2 regions of the Rhodococcus rhodochrous genome follow, and region 1 is predicted to be linked to the other one. Evidence: riboswitches for the same ligand, from Rfam matches in the RefSeq annotation. Region 1 holds a riboswitch; the other holds the start of a gene.

Region 1 (7,095 bases):
GTCAAGCACGGCAACCGCGCCGCCTCGTCCAAGAGCGGCGGCGCCGACGTGCTCGAAGCGCTCGGGGTGCACATCGATCTCGGACCCGACGAGGTGGCCCGCTCGGTCGCCGAGGCCGGGATCGGATTCTGCTTCGCGCCGGTCTACCACCCGGCGCTGCGTTTCGCGGCCGCACCGCGCAAGCAGATCGGCATCCCGACGGTCTTCAACGTCCTCGGCCCGCTCACCAACCCGGCCCGCCCGAGTGCCGGTCTGATCGGATGCGCCTTCGAACCGCTCGTCCCGACCGTCGCCGGTGTGCTCGCGCAGCGCGGCAATTCGGCGCTCGTCGTCCGCGGCGACGACGGTCTCGACGAACTGACCACCTCCACGACCTCGCGCGTGCACATCGTCCACGGCGGCGAGGTCCGGGTCGTGACGCTCGATCCGCGCGATCTGGGCATCGAACGGGTTCCGCTCGAGGCGCTCCGCGGAGGCGACGCCACGGAGAACGCGGCGATCGCGCGGGCCGTCCTGGCGGGGGAGACGGGACCGGTGCGCGACGCCGTGCTCCTCAACGCCGCCGGGGCGATCGCAGCCTTCCGGGGCGTCGACGGCGTTCTCGAGGACGCCCTCACGGCCGGGCTCGAGACGGCGGCAGAGGCGATCGACAGCGGCCGGGCCACGGCCGTCCTGGAGCAGTGGGCAGAGGTCACCACGCGGCTGGGTGCCGGTTCCGGACAGAAGTGACCGGGGAAGAGTAAGGACACCGAACGACGGGCCCGCACTGCATCGGTGCGGGCTCGTCGTTCGTCGGTGGTGCTGCGGGGTGTCAGTTCCCGATCGAGAAGCCGGCCTCGACGTCGGCGCTCGAGTACGACTGGAACGCGATGTGGGTGACGGTCTTCGTCACGCCGTCGATCTTGTTGATGCCCCGGGTGACGACGTCCGCGATCTTCTCGTGGTCGCGGACCCGGACCACGGCCACGAGGTCGACGTCGCCTGCGCAGGAGTACACCGTGTCGACACCGTCGAGGTCGGCCACCGCTTGCGCGGTCTCGGGGATACGGTTCGCCTCGGCGTCGATCAGGACGATCGCGTTGATCATGTGGTCTCCTTCAACCTTCCTCGGGGATTGCATCAGCCTAAGCGGTACGGCTCGTCGGCGGAGAGGAGCCTGCGGACCGCGCGGGCGTCGCGTGCGAGCTCGGCCCACGCGCTCCACCGACCTGCGCCCCGTGTCGGTTCGCACCAGCCCTGGCTCGCCCGGACGATGCGGATGCCCTCGCCGTCGAGCCATCGAGCGACCAGACCGATCTCCTCCGGGGACGCGCCCCGGAGCGGGCCGGGTGACGGCCGCACGGTCTCGGCTGCGGCGACGATCGCGTCGACGACGGGCATCGGCCGCATACCGCGCGGCGCCACCCCTGCGGACGCGAGACGACCGGCGCGCACGACGGCGAACTCCCACCCGCCTTCGGCCCGCGGTCGCGCGGCGACGAGTTCGTCGACGGCCGCCAGCGCCGCGAGGCGTTGCGTGCGCCGCAGCGCGACGAGGGCGGCGGCGAGGCGGTCGCGCAGGCGGGCTGCGTTCTCGAACAACTGGTCGCGCACAAGGGCGTCGAGGCGCTCCTGCGCCGTCTCGACGGCGTCGTCGGTGGTCCCGCGGACGACCGCGCGCGCACGCTCGACCTGGGCCGCGTAGGCGGAGGCGTCCTGAACCCCGAAGGAGGCTGCGGCGCAGCCCCCGACGGCGACGGGCGGGCAGCGGTCGCCGTGGCGGGCCGTACGGCCGATCCTGCGCGTACACGTGCGCAGACCGCACATCTCCGCGAGCAGTGCCGCGACATCTGCGGCGTCGGCGCGCACCGAGAACGGGCCGACCGAGTCGGGTCCGGGGGTGCGGCTCACGGCCAGGCGCGGGAACGCCTCGTCCGTGAGGATGATCCACCAACCGCGCATCGGATACTTCGATCTGCGGTTGTAGGGAGGGGTGTGGGCCGCGATCAACCGGAGTTCGCGGACGCCGGCCTCGAGCCCGTGGGCGCATTCGACGTGATCGATGCGTGTGGTGAGCGCGACCATCTCGCGCAATCGCGGTCGCGTCTCGGAGCCCGTGAAATAGGTACGGACACGCCGGTGCAGGTCGACCGCCGTGCCGACGTACAACACCTCGTCCGACGGGCCGCGGAACATGTAGACGCCCGGTTTGCGCGGCAGATGCGCGGCGAGTGCGCGTTTGGCCCTCTGCTCGGCGGTGACCACCGGCATGTAGTCGCGCAGCTCGGTGAGGCTGTGGACGCCCTGGTTGCCGACCCGTTCGATGAGGGCGTGCAGGACGTCCACGGTGGCGCGCGCGTCGTCCAGGGCGCGGTGGGTGGGCACGGTGGAGACCCGGAACAGTTCGGCCAGCGCGGACAGCTTCACCGACGGCGCTTCGTCGCGTCCGAGGACGCGGCGGGCCAGCTTGACGGTGCACAGCACCTGGAAGCGGGGCCACGCGAGTTCGCATTGCGCTGTGGCGGCCTTGAGGAAGCCGACGTCGAATCCGGCGTTGTGTGCGACGAGCACCGCTCCGGACGCGAATTCCAGGAAGGCGGGCAGCACCTCCTCGATCTTGGGGGCCGCGTAGACCATGGCGGTGGTGATGCCGGTGAGCTGCACGATGTACGGGGGGATGGGTCGTCCCGGATCGACGAGGGTCGCGAACTCGCCGAGCACCTCACCCCCGCGGATCTTCACCGCTCCGATCTCTGTGATGGCGTCCTCGGCTGCCTTCCCGCCCGTCGTCTCGAGATCGACGACGACGAAGGTGGTCTCGCGCAGGGGAGTGTCGAGCTCGTCGAAACCGAGTTGCACGCCCAGGGCGGATGGTCGCGGCGAGGTCATGCGGCAGAGCCTAGGAAGCGTCACCGACACGCCGCCGAGCGGGCTTCGGAGTGGGTTCGAAGCAGGGGGAGACGAGGATCACACTGCGTTCTTTTCGGCTCGATGAGGGGTACGCGCAGGCCGGAAAACAGACCGATCGGCCTCCGAGGACGGCACTCCGGCGAATCGGGCGCATCGCCTCGTCGAAGGTCGGCGAGTCAGGGTGTCCTGACCTGGTTCTTCCGGAAAGGACTCGGATGAAACGGGCGCCGAGCCTCCCTCTGGTGGAGGCGCGTCGAACGGTGCCCGTTACCGCGCCGTTATCGGACCGTTGCCCCGCGGCGGCATTCCCCCAGGGGCGGGCCGAAACGATCGGGCCGCACGGTGAGGCGGTCGACTTCACCGATGCCGTTTCGTAATCTTTTCGAGACCGAGCGGAGAGTTTCCCGCCCCACCCCCGGGTCGGAGCCGCACGGTTACCGCCTAATCGCTTCTCCCGTCTGCGGGAGCAGCGAGCCGGGGACCCACACGTAGTACTCGGGGTGAATCCCCTCCGCCGCTCGCGGGGAGGGGTAGGGCTGATCTTCCGGCCCGAACCCGTCAGCTAACTCGGTCGGCGGGTGAACGGAAGAAACGGAGAACGTCCCCTCGTGGTTTCGAACAACAGCAAGCGCACCGTCCGGCGCGCACTCGTCGCCGGTGCCATTGCTCTCGGAGCAGTCACCGTCTCGGCCGGCCCGGCGATGGCCGAGCCGATCAACATTCCCGGTGTCGGAACGTTCGACCTCCCGGCCGGTGTGACCGTGCCGCCGGAGATCGCCAACATCGTTCCGCCGGCCCCCGAGGCGGCCCCCGCGCCTCAGGCCGGTTCCTTCACCGCCCCCTTCAGCTCCGTCGGCCAGCGCGCTGCCGACGCCGCACAGTCGAAGATCGGTGCCCCCTACGTCTACGGCGCCGCCGGCCCGAGCTCCTTCGACTGCTCGGGTCTCGTGCAGTGGGCCTACAAGCAGGCCGGTCTGAGCGTCCCGCGCACCAGCTACGAGCAGGCCTCCGCCGGTGCCCCGGTGGACGTCGCGGCTCTGCAGCCCGGTGACGTCGTGTCGTTCTACGGCGGCAGCCACACCGGCATCTACATCGGCGGCGGCAACATCGTGCACGCCTCCACCTCGAGCCAGCCGGTCAAGATCGCACCGCTGAACTCGATGCCGGTCGACGGCGCCCGTCGCTTCTGATCGACGGCGCCCCGTCGCTTCCGATCGGTCTGAGCACCCCCCCGCTCCAGCGCCGACGCACTGCCGAGGAGGGTGGGTCCGGTACGTACCGGACCCACCCTCCTCGTGTGTCTGCACGTCCCTGCCGATGCGCGAACTGCTTGCACAAACGGCCGCTGCGTGGGAGGGCTACTCGCAGGTAGACACAAACCTATGCAATTCCGTAACCTGATCGAGACCTTTGGGAAAGGATGCGAGCCCACGTGGTTTCCGACAGGACGAAGCACCTCGTACGAGTGCAGGACAGGCGACGGACCGGCCGTCCAGTGCTCGTCGTCGCGCTCGTGATGATGGTCCTCGGTTTCACTCTGGCGCCGGCGACGGCGCAACCCGCAGGGGAGAGTCCGGCCGCACGCCTCGAGCACCTCGCGGATCTGTCACGTCGCAGCGAACAGGCCACCGAGGCTTTGCACGCCGCCGGGGCGGATCTCGAAGCGAAGGTCGCGGCGCAGCACGAGGCCGAGGTGCGTGCCGGCCAGGCCGACGAGGCGCTCGGCGCCGCTCGCGCCGAGATCGCCCGCTTCAAGCCCACCGTCGACAAGCTCGCGCGGGCCAATTACCGCGGTGCGCGCACCAACCGGCTGTTCGCCGTGATGGTGAGCGACTCGCCCCAGCAGATGCTCGACCAGATGGTCCTGCTCGACGTCCTGGGCGAGCAGACCTCGCGTGAGGTCGAGGGCTTCCGGGCGGCCACCGCCGCTGCGGCCGAGGCGGCCGTCGCCGCACAGCATGCCGCCGACGAGGCACGTGCCGCCGCCGAGCAGGCCCAGACCCTCCGCGACGAACTCCAGCGGCGACAGGCCGACCTCGAGGAGCAGATCGAAGGGGTCCTGAACGCCTTCGAGGCGCTGAGCGACGCGGAGAAGGCCGAACTCGCCGGCACTCCCTTCCCTCCGGGCCTCGACGCCGAGAAGATCCTGCAGCACCTCGTCCCCGGCAGCAACGGCGCCGCGCTGCGCGCCGCCCTGTCGCGCATCGGCTCACCGTACGTGTGGGGCGCGACCGGCCCCGACCAGTTCGACTGCTCGGGACTGATGGTGTGGGCGTACCAGCAGGTCGGCAAGTCGCTGCCCCGGTCGAGTCAGGCCCAGGCGCAGGGCGGCATCCCCGTCTCCCGCGACAATCTGCAGCCCGGCGACCTCGTGATCTTCTACGACGACGCCTCCCACGTCGGAATGTACGTCGGCGACGGCAACATGGTGCACGCCTCGACCTTCGGTGTGCCGGTGAAGGTGCAGTCGATCGATCGCTTCCCGTTCCACAGCGCCCGGCGGTACTGACCGGGTAGAGGCGGGATCGCCGCCGGTGGACGAGGGCGTACGGGACCGCCTTCGGACGCCGACCTAGACTGACGCGGTGCCCGCGCGATCGCCCTTCACCGCCGGTACCCGCAAGTGGGAACGTCTCGGCCTGGCCGGACTCGTGGTCGCGCTGGTCACGGCAGGACTGCTACTGGCCGTCGACCCGGTGGACACCGACGACGCCGACAGCCGGGTACGGGCCGAACTGCAGGTCGTGCTCGACGACTGGGCGCATGCGGTCCGGACCGGCGACGACGGATCGCTCGCGGAGTTGATCGACGACGCGTCCCCGGAACTCCTCGACGCCGAACGGGAGCGGATCGCAGCGATCGCCGTCGTTCCCCTCGCCGATCTCGGCTACGAACTCGCCTCCGAACCCGCGCTGCCGCTGCCGCCCGAGACGATCGCCCGGTTCGCGGCCGACGAGGTACGGGCGCACCGCGTCCACCTGCGGTACGCCGTGGACGGAATCGACGACGTACCCACCCGACGGCCGGTGACCGTGCTGTTCGTGCACCGGCCGCAGGGCTGGCGGATCGCCGACGACGCACCCGATCTCGCCGGGGCGCAGACCGTCACCTGGCGAGGACCCTGGGACCACGGCAGCCTCCACCTCGCGACCGCGCAGACCGAGGGTGGTCGCTCGCTCGTGATCGGACACCCGGACAACGCCGCCTTCGTCGACGACCTGGCCGGCGACCTGCCGTCGGTGGTCGAGGCCGTCGACGACCTGTGGGGCGATTCCTGGCCGCGACGCGCACTGGTGGTCGTGACGTCCACACGCGAGGAGTTCTCGCACCTCGTCGGACCCCGGCACGACGGCGACGACATCGCGGCCGTCGCGGTCTCCGACGATGTCGATCACGAGCGCGGGATCGCCACCGGGCAGCGCATCGTCTTCAACCCGGCCGCGAGCGACCGGCTCGACGACACCTCCCGCCGGATCGTGCTCGCGCACGAGACGGTGCACGTCGCCGCACGCGCCGGCACCGTGGACGGCTCACCGATGTGGGTCCTCGAGGGCTTCGCCGACTACGTCGGCCACCGCACGGCCGCAGAGGGTCTCGAGACAGGGCCACTCGACGTGCAGCGGATCGCGCCGACGCTGACCCGGCAGGTACGGGCGTCGGGTGCACCGACGTCGCTGCCCGCCGACGGCGACTTCACCGGCGACCGGTCGGCGCTCGCCTACGAGAGCTCCTGGTCGATCGCCGCGTACACCGCGGACGAGTTCGGACACGACAGGCTCGTCTCCCTCTACCGCGCCCTCGCCGCGGGTCCCGTCACCGACGAGCGGCTCGACGACGTGCTCACCGACCTGCTCGGCGTCGACACCGCCGGCTTCGTGGACGGTTGGAGCCGCTGGCTCGGGGAGCGCATCCGCGACATCCGCTGACCGGGACGGTCCGGACCGGGGCCCATCGGCACCGTCCGGAGCCCGGGACCCGTCGACGCCTTCCCGTCGCGCTGCTTCTACGGTGGTCCCATGTCGCGGACCTTGCTGGTGACGAACGATTTCCCGCCCCGACCCGGGGGCATCCAGTCCTATCTGCACGCCTTCGCGAATCAGCTGCCGTCCGACGACCTGGTCGTCTACGCGCCGCGGTGGCGCGGCGACAGTCACGTGAAGTTCGACGCGCGGGTCCCCTTCGAGGTCGTCCGTCATCCCACGACGC
Region 2 (7,095 bases), 2.3 Mb from region 1:
GCGAACAGGCCGTGCAGGTCGCTCGCGCCGAGCCCGGCGTCGAGCGCGCGCCGGATACTGCTGTCGCCGATCCGGTAGACGGTCGCGGCACCGGCCGATTCGACGTCGGCGACGAGCGCGATCCGCTCGCCGAGTTCGGGGACGAGCGGCCCGGGGGCGACGACCGTGAGGTCGGCCTGGACGAGCACGTAGTCGACGGGCTCGGGGAGCACCGCCGCCATCTCGGCCTCGGCGTCGCCGCCGTGCAGCAGCGCCTTGCCCGGCGACGCGAGCATGCCGTGCGCGACGAGACCGAGTGTCGTCGCCTCGCGCACGGTCTCCACGACGCTCGTGGTGTCGAAGCGACCCGCCCAGCGTGGACGACGCCACGCCGCAGCGGCACGCAGGTCGGCGACGTCCGTGCCCGCTGCCGGCACGTCGGAGAGGACGTCGAGCAGCAGACGTCGGTCGCGGGCGGCGGTGGGGGACTTCACCTCGTCGGACAGTGCGGCGACCGGCTTGTCGTTCTGGTCGCGCCGGCCGATCAGCCAGGGTCGGCGCGGCAGGTCGAGCCAGGCACCGGCGAGCACGGCCCAGCGGTAGGCGGGGGAGGACGCGAGCCACGCGTCGGTGGCGGTGGTGGGGGCCCAGTGATCGTCGTCCCCGGGTGTCGGCGGGTCGGGGAGGCCCCGCGCGATCAGACCGGCACCCGCGAGGACCTCGACGACGAGCGCCGTCTCGTCGTCGTCGAGTCCGACCGCCTTCCCGATGCGATGCAGTTCGCGGACACCGAGCCCACCGGCCTTGAGGACGGGGGCGGGTTGCGCACCGAGGATGTCGAGAACGTCTTCGCAGTGCCGCAGCAGTTCGAGGGCGGCGCCGGCGGCGGTCGCATTGACGTCGGCGGTCGATCGGGTGGGTTTCGGTGCGCGCGGGGGAGCGAGCGCCGCCGGATCGAAGGGGGCGTCGTCGCGCAGTGCCTGGCCCACCCGGTGGGGGAGTTCGACGGTCTCGTCGTCGATGCGGAAGAGCAGTCCGGCGGCGAGCAGTTTCTGCACGGGCCGGTCGGCGGGGGTGTCCGCTGCGGCGTCGCGGGTCCGACCGATCGGGGACGTACGCGACAGGGTGTCGAGGATGCTGCGCTGCTCGGGCGGAAGAGCCGCGAGGAGGTCGTCGAGTTCCTGCCGGGACGGTCCGGTGACGTCGCCGGTGCGTCCGACGCGCCACGGAACGGCGTCCACGGCGGCGGCGACGAGACGCAGTTCGTCTGTGGACCCCCACACGAGCAGCAGCGAGCGCAGGGTGGACAGGATCCGGTCGACGTTCCTCGCGCTGATACGGCCGGAGACCTCGTCGAGCACGGCGGCGCGGGAGACGGGGGTGTCCATCGCTCCGAGACGGGCCAGCACCTCGATGATCCCGAAGGCGGCGGTGTCGAGTTCGTCGGCCGCACGGAACACCGAGGCGCGTTGCTGCGCTCGGCTCGCGAGCACGTTCATGCTCGCCGGTGGCGGCACCACGAGATCGGGACGGGCGCGCAGCGTGGCGGCCAGATCCGTGTCGCGTCGACCTGCCAGCCAGCGGGCGAGGGAGTCCGAGGCGGTGTCGGGAGCGGGCGTGGTCGGGGACATCCCCTCCAGATTAGAGACCTGCGGTAGCAGGCCCCGAACTCACCTGCCAAAATGAGCGCATGGCTACCTCTTCGAAAAAGCATTACGTCGACCACGGATGGCCCGAGCTGGCCGACGGTGAGCACGCTGTCACCGAACTGTCGTCCACGCGTTCCGGTCCGCTCTCCCCGTACGGTGAGGACACCGTGTTCCCGTTGCCGGTCGAGGACCTGCCCTACACGCATCCGAAGACGGTGATCAACCGCTGATCCGATCGCGGATCACCGAACAGGCTCTTCCGTACGACGCCCGGTCCCTTCGTGGGGCCGGGCGTCGTCGTGCGTGAGGGATGAACGAAGGTCGTCCGCATAGGCGGAAGGGCCCCGCACCGTGAACGGTGCGGGGCCCTTCCGGGATGTTCGGGGTGTTACTGCGGGAGCACCGCGCGAACGGCGTCCAGGATGTTCGGGTCGAGCTCGACACCGGCCTCCTGGAGTGCGGTGACGCCCTGCTCGAAGCCGGCCAGGATGCCCTGGACCTCGGCGGGGACAGCGGGGGTCTCCGGAAGCTGCGGGACAACGTTCTGGATGGCCGGCGCGGGGGTCTCGGCGGGCGCGCTGGGCGCTGCGTCGACGGAGCGCTGCGTGGGCGCGCTCGACAGTCCGAGGCTCGACGAGCAGGAGGGCCATGCGCCCCAGCCCTGGCCGGCGAGAACACGCTCGGCGACGGCGATCTGCTGCTCGCGGCTGGCCTGGCTGGCCGAGGCGGCGTATTCCTGGCCGCCGTAGGCGTTCCAGGTGCTCGGCGAGAACTGCAGGCCACCGTGGTAGCCGTTGCCGGTGTTGATTCCCCAGTTGCCGCCGGACTCGCACTGTGCGAGGCGGTCCCAGTCGGAGTCGGGGGCGGCAGCGGCCGTGCCGCTGAACGCGACACCCGTGACGCCGAGGACTGCGCCCGTCAGCGCGAACTTCGCGACGGTACGACCGGTATTGGTGGGCTTGCGATGGCGTCCGCTCATGTCGGTTCCGTGTTCCTCTCCGTACGCACCTACGAGGTCAGCTGTCGGGTTCGGGCTGAAGAGGTCGCCCGGCCGTGTCGCTCCGTTGGGAGCGCCTTCGGCTTCACCCCGAGGACCGTCGCGGTTGCGTCGGCCCGGGCCTCCTGGACACCGTCCGGCTGTGGGCCGATCGGTTCCTGGGAGACCGGTGGGTCCCCCGTTTCCTGTCCCCTGTGGATCGTTCGTCGGGACTTCCGGAACCACGGGACAGGAATTTGGCGCGGCGGTTCCGGACCGGTCGAGCCAGGCGGTTCGACCGGACATGACGGTAACGGTTCCGAGGGCGAAGTGTCACCAATTGATAACGCGCCGATTCGCGTGGCGACAGACGTGCGCGGCGCGGACCAGGGGATGAAGTCCCAGGTAGTGGGGTCCGGGTACCCGGAATTCCGTTTCGAGTCCCGCTCGTTATCCGCTCGTTATGTGAGAAAGATCACATGTAACTCGGGCGGGCATCCACAGGAACGATCTCCTTCCCCAGGGGCATCAGGGAGATCGGGATCATCTTCAGGTTCGCGACGGCGAGCGGGATGCCGATGATCGTGATGGCCATGGCAAGCGCGGTGGCGATGTGGCCGAGGGCCAGCCAGATACCGGCCACCAGGATCCAGATGACGTTGCCGATCAGCGACATGGTGCCGGCCGTCGGCTTGTCGACCGTCGTCTTGCCGAACGGCCACAGCGCGTAGATACCGATCCGGAACGACGCGATGCCGAACGGGATGGTGATGATGAGGATGCAGCAGATCAGACCCGCCGCGAAGTAGCCGAGCGCGAGCCACAGCCCGCCGAAGATCAACCAGATGATGTTGAGCAGGATCCTCATGTCCGGTCTCCGTTCCGAGCGCGCCGGCCCGAGCGCAGCGCGAAGGCGATGGCGAGGGCGAAGCCCAACGGCCATGCGAGGGTCAACAGATACAGCACGAGCCCGGGCTTGCCGTCGGTGAGCGCCGGAATGAGGAAGATGGCGACGACCGCCACCACACCGACGACGAAGCAGGCGATCGCGGCCTTCAGGAGGCCGTTACGCGGGGCGGCAGACGAATCCGAAGATGAAGTACCCACGTGACCACGGTAGTCGCCGCAAGGACGGACGGTGACGTCCGGGAGCGGGAAGACGATTCGGGGGCGGACCCACCTCTGCGGGTACACTGACAGGTGTCCACGCGTCCCGCTCGACCGAGTCGGGGCGCGTTGTTTTGCATGTTGAACGGTTGCCCCACTGTGGGGCACAGCTGTCGAGGAGCAGGTGAGCGCGGTGCCGACCGGCAAGGTGAAGTGGTACGACGTCGAGAAGGGCTTCGGCTTCCTGTCCCAGGACGAGGGCGAGGACGTCTACGTCCGCGCCTCGGCGCTCCCGGAGGGAGTGGAAGCGCTCAAGCCCGGCCAGCGCGTCGAGTTCGGTATGGCGGTGGGCCGCCGGGGTCCGCAGGCGCTGAAGGTCGAGCTCCTCGAGCAGCCCACGCTGCGGCAGGGTCGCCGCGAGGCTCCCGCCCAGCAGAAGCGTCGCGCGCCGGACGAGCTGCACGGCATGGTCGAGGACATGATCAAGCTGCTCGAAGCAGCGGTCCAGCCCGATCTGCGGCGCGGGCGTTACCCCGACCGCAAGACCGGGCAGCGCATCTCCGAGGTCATGCGGGCGATCGCGCGCGAGCTCGACCACTAGATGTAATCCTGGGACGAACCACGACGGGCCGTCCTCGCCATGTGCGAGGACGGCCCGTCGTCGTATGCGGGGCCGAAGCTCAGAACGTCTTGACGGCCCACACGGCGTGCGCGATCGGTTCACCGGCCTCGTCGACCACGGCCGACGGCAGCTGGATCTCCACTCCGAGCAGCTGCAGCTCCGGAGAGCTCTCCACGGTGAGGGTGCGGCGCGCACCGGCCTCGAACATCGCGCCGTCGATGTAGGTCTGCCCGGTCTGCGTGTCGCCGTAGACGGTGAGGATGCGCCACGGCGCGTCGGCGATCTCCGACGGAAGCGACAGCTGCAGCGGGTAACCGGCCGGCACGTCGAGCTGACCGATCGGGTTCTCCACGCAGTCCTCGAGATAGAGATTGCAGTGCTGCGCGGGGTCGACCGTCACGGTCTCTCCCCGTGCGTACGCAGTGATGGTGGGGAGCGTGGGCTCGGCCGAATCGACCAGCTTCCACACCGTGGCGGCGACTCCCGCTACCACGACCACCAGGGCCACCAGCAGCAGCGCGAGAGTCTTCTTCGTCCGGGCCTGCAACTCAACTGTTCCAATCTTCGGTGGGGGATCCACCGGCGCGCCTTCGCCCGGCAGCCGTCTCGGTGGAGACGCGTTCGGGTCGACGGCCGCCGAATCCCGGCAACAATGTCCCCCCACGGTATGTCAGCACCGTCTGCGCGAATCCGAGAACCAGCGCTACGGAGACCACAGCGAACCCGAGCCACAGTTCGGTCGGCAACAGCACACCCATCGCTCCGCCGAACACCCAGCTGAGCTGGAGGACCGTCTCGGACCTGCCGAATCCGGACGCGATCGACTCCTCGGGAAGGTCCTGCTGGAGCGATGCGTCGAGCGAGACCTTGGCCAGCGCGCTGGCGCACGCCGCCACGAGCGCCGCCAGCGCGGCGGCCAGGACGTTGCCGGTCGCGGCGACGACGGCGGCCACGACGACGACCGCGGCGGTGCACCGCACGACGATGAGAGCGGGCCGTCCGAGCGCGAGTCGCGCTCCGGTCGCATTGCCCGCGAAGTTGCCGACCGCGGCGGCGGCACCGACACCACCGAGCATCGCGGCCTGCATCAGCGGATCCTGTCCGGTGGTGTTCTTCGCGACGAATGCCATGAACAAGGTCAGGAAGCCGGTGAGGATGCGGATCGTGCCGTTGCCCCACAGCCCGGTCACCACCGCCCGTCCCAGCGGCTGCTTCCGTTTCCCGGACTTGGTGACGATCACCTCGGTCACCGTGTCGGCGTGCAGCACCTCGGTGCGCGCGTCGGAGCGGTGGTACGACAGCGTCGCCGGCACCTCGCCCTCGGTGACCTCGACCCAGGCGGGGATGCGCATGCTCAGATAGGCGCCGAATGCGGTGATCCCGGCGCACAGCCACAGCGCGCCCGACGAACCGAACGCCCATGCCGCGGCCGCCGCGATCGCGCCGGCACCGATCGTGCCGCCGACCAGGCCGAAGACCGTCAACCGGGAGTTCACCCGCACCAGATCGATCTCCGGTGGCAGGACTCTGGGTGTCACCGCGGATTTGAGTACCGCGAACGATTTGCTCAGCACCATCATGCCGAGCGCCGCCGGATACAACAGCCAGCTGTCGAAGTTGAACACCAGCACCACCGCGAGCACCGTGCGCAGCGCGAAGGACGTCGCCAGCGCGACGCGACGACCGTGCTGCAACCTGTCGAGCAACGGCCCGATGAGCGGGGCGATGATCGCGAACGGCGCGATCGTGATGAGCAGATACAGCGCGACCTTCGTCCTGTCCTCACCGGTGGCCGCCGAGAAGAACAGGGTGTTCGCGAGCGCGACGGCGATGGCCGCGTCGGAGGCGAAGTTCGCCATCGTCGCGTAGGTGAGCGCGGTCAGCCCCGACTTGTCGGCGCCGTCGGCCGTGGCCGCTCGACGGAAGGTCGCGATGCCCTTCGAGGTGAGTTCGCGGCTGCGAAGGGCCGCGACCCGCGTCACCGTCAGCTTCCGCGGCATGCGCGGAGCGCGCGGTGAGTCGGTCTCGGACGAGGACTCCGCCCGACCCGCGGCCGACGCGCCCGGCGGTCGGCGCGGATGGTCGACGGGATGCAGGGGCGGCAGGGGAGTGCGACGGCCCGAGGCGCGGCGCGGAGGCGGATAGTTGCTGTACCCCGGATGCTGCGAACCCGGGACACGGCCGTCCGCTCCCTCGGGGGCGGGTCGCTCGTCCGGTTCGGTCACGTCTTCGATTCTTCCCCACGCGACAGCGGTTGTAACACAAGGGCGGCACGTGGCCCGAGTGACGCGTGTCGCGACCGGTATGCCACCCGGATCACTCCACGAAACGCACTTCGAACAGCGTCGGCCAGTACTTGCCCGTCACCAGGAACCGATCGGTCCCGGGGATGTGTGCGATGCCGTTGAGGACATCCACATCGGCCCCCTCGGGCAGCCGATCGCGCAGCGGAGCCGCGTCGACCCGGGCCTCCACCCGGCCCGAGGCCGGGTCGATCAGCACGATCTCGTCCGTCTGCCACACGTTCGCCCAGACCCTGCCGTCCTCGGTGCACTCGAGTTCGTTGAGCTTCGACACGGCACGTCCGTCCCGGTGGACGGTGACGCGTCCGACTTCGTCGAAGGTGGCGGGGTCGCGGAAGATCAGCTCGGCCGAGCCGTCGCTCATCACCAGACGGTCGGGTTGCGCGCACAGCCCCCAGCCCTCGCCGTCGTAGTCGACCCGGCGCTTCTCGAGCAGGGTGTCGCGATCGCGGACGACGG

What was found. Region 1 has a riboswitch for cyclic di-AMP ahead of C6Y44_RS15580 (C40 family peptidase). Riboswitches for the same ligand answer to the same signal wherever they lie in the genome.
Region 2: another riboswitch for cyclic di-AMP. It lies ahead of C6Y44_RS04875 (resuscitation-promoting factor Rpf1 domain-containing protein); the one in region 1 lies ahead of C6Y44_RS15580 (C40 family peptidase).

Annotation. Positions count from the first base shown of each region.
Region 1 covers NZ_CP027557.1:3,345,459-3,352,553, reverse strand. Annotated here, with positions in the region: gene trpD (anthranilate phosphoribosyltransferase) at 1-729, shown strand, start outside; gene C6Y44_RS15590 (Lrp/AsnC family transcriptional regulator) at 812-1,087, opposite strand; gene C6Y44_RS15585 (DEDD exonuclease domain-containing protein) at 1,120-2,868, opposite strand; cyclic di-AMP (ydaO/yuaA leader) riboswitch at 3,318-3,482, shown strand; gene C6Y44_RS15580 (C40 family peptidase) at 3,498-4,079, shown strand; gene C6Y44_RS15575 (C40 family peptidase) at 4,355-5,398, shown strand; gene C6Y44_RS15570 (hypothetical protein) at 5,475-6,815, shown strand; gene C6Y44_RS15565 (glycosyltransferase family 4 protein) at 6,906-7,095, shown strand, end outside.
Region 2 covers NZ_CP027557.1:1,031,894-1,038,988, forward strand. Annotated here, with positions in the region: gene C6Y44_RS04865 (helicase-associated domain-containing protein) at 1-1,610, opposite strand, end outside; gene C6Y44_RS04870 (hypothetical protein) at 1,670-1,858, shown strand; gene C6Y44_RS04875 (resuscitation-promoting factor Rpf1 domain-containing protein) at 2,017-2,607, opposite strand; cyclic di-AMP (ydaO/yuaA leader) riboswitch at 2,618-2,792, opposite strand; gene C6Y44_RS04880 (YccF domain-containing protein) at 3,080-3,472, opposite strand; gene C6Y44_RS04885 (hypothetical protein) at 3,469-3,711, opposite strand; gene C6Y44_RS04890 (cold-shock protein) at 3,905-4,312, shown strand; gene C6Y44_RS04895 (DUF2771 domain-containing protein) at 4,392-4,880, opposite strand; gene C6Y44_RS04900 (MFS transporter) at 4,882-6,558, opposite strand; gene C6Y44_RS04905 (glutaminyl-peptide cyclotransferase) at 6,650-7,095, opposite strand, start outside.